2 regions of the Streptomyces sp. NBC_01198 genome follow, and region 2 is predicted to be linked to the other one. Evidence: riboswitches for the same ligand, from Rfam matches in the RefSeq annotation. Region 2 holds a riboswitch; the other holds the start of a gene.

Region 1 (2,192 bases), 3.9 Mb from region 2:
TACCGCCTGCTCCTGCCGGGCCGGTGCGAACCGCTGCGCGCCGAACGCGCGTGCGTAGGGCGGGAGTTCGCCGGTGTCCGAGGTCAGCACCTCGGCCATGGCGTCCCCGGTGACCGGGGTGAGCAGCACGCCGTTGCGGTGGTGACCGGTGGCCAGCAGCAGCCCGTCGAGCGCGGTACGCCCGAGCAGCGGCGCGTTGTCGGGAGAGCCCGGGCGCAGGCCCGCCAGGGTCTCGGTGAGCGGGAGTTCGGTGATGCCCGGCACCAACTCGTGGGCGTCCCTGAGCAGTTCGTACACCCCGCCGGCGGTCACCGTGGTGTCCCAGCCGAACTCCTCGCTGGTCGCGCCGAGTACGAGCTCGCCGTTCTCCCGCGGCACGAGGTAGACGTGGCTGCCGCGGACCACCGCGCGTACCGTCCGCGACAGGAACGGCGCGTGCGCCGACGGGATCCGCAGCCGCAGGATCTGGCCCTTCACCGGCCGTACCGGCGGCAGGACGTCCGCGGGTACCCCGGCGATCCGGCCGCTCTCGCTGCCCGCCGCCAGCACCGTGCGGCCGGCGGCGACCGTCGTGCCGTCGGCCAGCACCGCGCCGGTGACGCGACCGCCGGCGCACTCCACGCGGGCGGCAGCGGACCGCAGGAAGGTCACCCCGGCCAGCCCGGCCGCCCGCAGCAGCGCGGCCGCCAGCCGGCGCGGGTCCACCTGGTGGTCGCCGTCGACCCGCAGCCCGCCGCGGACGCCCGGGGCGAGCAGCGGTTCGAGCCGGCGGCAGTCCCGCCCGCTCAGCCACTGCGCCTCAAGCCCGAGCGAGGTCTGGAAGGCGTGCAGGTCCCGTAGTTGCGCCCGGTCGTCGGCGTCCAGCGCCACGGCCAGCGTGCCGCACCGGCGGTACCCGATGTCCAGCCCCGTCGCCCCGGCCAGCTCGGCGGCGAAGTCCGGATAGCGGGCCGCGGAGGCGAGGTTCAGGTCGAGCAGCGTCTGCTCGCCGTACTGCAGCTCGGTGACCGCGGCCAGCATCCCGGCCGCGACATGGGCGGCTCCGCCGCCGGGCGCGGGGTCGGCGACCGCGACCCGCAGCCCGCGCTGGGCCGCCCGCCACGCCGTGACCAGGCCGATGATCCCACCGCCGACGATCAGCACGTCGTGCGTATCGCTATGCATGGAACTACCGCTCCTCCCTTCGCCGGCATGACCCGGATCAGGTTCTTCGGTCGGCGGCCACCAGCCACCCTCTCAGCCCGGTCCGCCGGGCTCCCGCGAGTCCACTCCCACCGGCACCCTATCCCCGCCCCGCGACAGCAAGTGCCACCCACCTCCGGGGGCGCGGGGAACTGGCGCGCCCAGCCCGGGCGCGGGGTCAGTCGCACGGCGACAGCAAGTGGCACCCACCCCCAGGGGCGCGGGGAACTGCGCGCCCAGCGCAACACGTCGGGGAACCGGCCCCGCGACAGCAAGTGCCACCCCCCAGGGCGCGGGGGAACTGCGCGCCCAGCCCAAGTCGCACGCGAACCGGCCCCGCCACAGCAAGTGGCACCCCCCTGAGCGCGCGAGCGCAGGAGCGCGCGTGGCGCGTTCGCCCCAGTCCCACCCCCGGGCCACCGGGGGCGTTACGGTGAGTACGTGAGCAAGCGCAGCGCCACCGTGGTGATCGTCGGGGCCGGAATGGCCGGAGTCCGGACGGCCATGTCGCTGCGCGAGCTCGGCTGGCGCGAGGGGATCACCCTGCTCGGCGACGAACGGCACCCCCCGTACGACCGCCCGCCGCTGTCGAAGGCGGTGCTGCTGGGCGGCGACGCCGACGGCGACGGCGCCCCGGTCGACAACATCCGCTTCGACGTGGACTTCGACGCCCTAGGCGTCGACCTCCGGCTCGGCGTGCGCGCGCAGGCGCTCCGCACCGCGAGCCGCGAGGTGATCACGGACGCCGGACCCGTCGGCTACGACCACCTCGTGCTGGCCACCGGCGCGTATCCGGTCGCCCTGCCGGGGACCGCGGGCCTGCCCGGGGTGCACCTGCTGCGCACGCTGGACGACGCGGCCGCCCTGCGCCCGGTGCTGGACGCCCGCCAGCAGGTGATCGTGGTCGGGGCCGGCTGGATCGGCGCGGAGTTCGCGACCGCCGCCCGCCAGGCCGGCTGCGAGGTGACTGTCGTGGAGGCCGCCGACCGGCCGCTGGCCGACGCGCTGCC
Region 2 (2,192 bases):
TCACCCTGCGCTCACTTCAGGACGATCGAGTTCCACGCGCCGACCCAGCTGTCGCGCTCGGCGGCGATCTTCCCGGGCGCCAGCGTCGTGGGGTGTGCGATCTTCGCGCCGTACTTGACGAAGACCGGCGGCTCGACGGCGTCCTGGCGCACCGGGTCGACGTACATCTGCAGCGGCATGTCCTGCTGGAAGGTCCTGCTCAGCATGAAGTCGATCAGCGCCTGGCCGCCCGCGGTGTTCTTCGCGCCGTGCAGCAGGCCGGCGAATTCGATCTGCCGGAAGCAGGTGCCGGTGGACACGCCCACGGGTGACCGGGCCGGCTCGGGGGTGACGCCGACGACCTCGGCGGGCGGGCTGGAGGCGTAGGAGACCACCAGCGGCCGGTCGCCCTTGGCCTGCTTGCCGGCCGAGGAGCCGGAGAAGCGGTCGTTGTAGGCCTGCTCCCAGCTGTCGACGACCTCGACGCCGTTGCTCTTGAGCTGCTTCCAATACCCCTGCCACCCCGCGTCGCCGTAGGTGGCGGCGCTGCCCAGCAGGAAGGCCAGGCCCGGCGAGGACGTCGAGACGTTCTCGGTCACCAGCAGGTTCTTGTACGCCGGCTTCACCAGGTCGGCGAAGGTCTGCGGCGGGGCCAGGTGGTGGGAGGTGAAGTAGGCGCGGTCGTAGTTGACGCAGACGTCGCCGGAGTCGATCGGCGTGACGCGGTGCTTCGCCGCGTCGAGTTGCACGTCGGCCGGCACCTGGGCCAGGTCCTTGGCCGTGTACCGCGTGAACAGGCCGTTGTCGAGCGCCCGGGAGAGCAGGGTGTTGTCCACGCCGAAGAAGACGTCACCGCGCGGGTGGTCCTTGGTCAGGATGGCCTGGTTGACCGCCGCGCCCGCGTCCCCGCCGCGCAGCACCTTGACGGTGTAGCCGGTCTCCTTGGTGAACTGCGCGAGCACGGACTTCGACGCGGCGAAGGAGTCGTGGCTGACCAGCGTGACGGTCTTGGAGCCGCCCCCGGAGGAGCCGGTGCCCGCCGCGTCCTTGCCCTTGTCCGAGTCGCTGCCGCAGGCGGCCAGCACGGTCGCCGCGGCGGTGGCCAGGACGAGCGCGCCGACAGCACGCCGTGGGGTCGTTCTCATCTGCATGACTCCCTACGCCGGTATGACCCGGATCAGGTGGGAGGGTCTGCGGCCTGGGATCCTCGGATCGGATCCCTCGCCGCACTCTCAGCGCCGTCGCAGGCGCTCCCCTGTCGGAATGTTCTGTTGTACGACTGTACGACGCTATGTTTGCCGTCGGTCGCCGACCGTACGATAGCAGCAGGTCAGCGCTCGGCCGCCGCGAGCTGCCCGCACGCTCCGTCGATCTCCTGGCCGCGGGTGTCCCGTACGGTCACCGGCACGCCGTGCGACTCCAGCGCCGCGACGAACGCGCGCTCGTCCTCCGGCCTGGACGCCGTCCACTTCGAGCCGGGCGTCGGGTTGAGCGGGATCAGGTTGACGTGCACCCGGTGGTTCTTCAGCAGCCTGCCCAGCCGGTCGGCGCGCCACGCCTGGTCGTTCACATCGCGGATCAGCGCGTACTCCACCGAGATCCGGCGGCCGGAGACCTCGGCGTAGTGCCAGGCGGCGTCCAGCACTTCGCGGACCTTCCAGCGGGTGTTGACCGGCACCAGGGTGTCGCGCAACTCGTCGTCGGGGGCGTGCAGGGACACCGCGAGGCGGCACTTGAAGCCCTCGTCCGCGAAGCGGTACATCGCGGGCACCAGTCCCACCGTGGACACGGTGATGCCGCGCTGCGACAGCCCGAGGCCGTCCGGCTCTGGGTCGGTGAGCCGGCGGATCGCGCCGACCACCCGCTTGTAGTTGGCCAGCGGCTCGCCCATGCCCATGAAGACGATGTTCGACAGCCGCGACGCCCCGCCGGGGACCTCACCGTCGCGCAGCGACTTCATGCCGGCCACGATCTGGTGCACGATCTCGGCGGTCGACAGGTTGCGGTCGAGGCCGGCCTGCCCGGTGGCGCAGAACGGGCAGTTCATGCCGCAGCCCGCCTGGGAGGAGATGCACATCGTGACCCGGTCCGGATAGCGCATCAGCACCGACTCGACCAGGGTCCCGTCGAAGAGCTTCCACAGCGTCTTGCGGGTGTCGCCGTCGTCGCACGACGCGTGCCGCACCACCGTCATCAGCTCGGGCAGCAGGTCC

What was found. A riboswitch is a leader RNA that binds a small molecule or an ion and turns the genes downstream of it on or off. The one in region 2 is predicted to bind thiamine pyrophosphate.
Region 1: it holds a riboswitch for thiamine pyrophosphate, as region 2 does, so the genes downstream of both, thiO (glycine oxidase ThiO) here and OG702_RS09835 (thiamine ABC transporter substrate-binding protein) in region 2, are expected to answer to the same signal.

Annotation. Positions count from the first base shown of each region.
Region 1 is NZ_CP108568.1:6,089,133-6,091,324, forward strand. It holds gene thiO (glycine oxidase ThiO) at 1-1,164, opposite strand, end outside; gene thiS (sulfur carrier protein ThiS) at 1-1, opposite strand, end outside; TPP riboswitch at 1,162-1,270, opposite strand; gene OG702_RS27120 (NAD(P)/FAD-dependent oxidoreductase) at 1,666-2,192, shown strand, end outside.
Region 2 is NZ_CP108568.1:2,218,660-2,220,851, forward strand. It holds gene OG702_RS09835 (thiamine ABC transporter substrate-binding protein) at 12-1,124, opposite strand; TPP riboswitch at 1,117-1,246, opposite strand; gene rlmN (23S rRNA (adenine(2503)-C(2))-methyltransferase RlmN) at 1,310-2,192, opposite strand, start outside.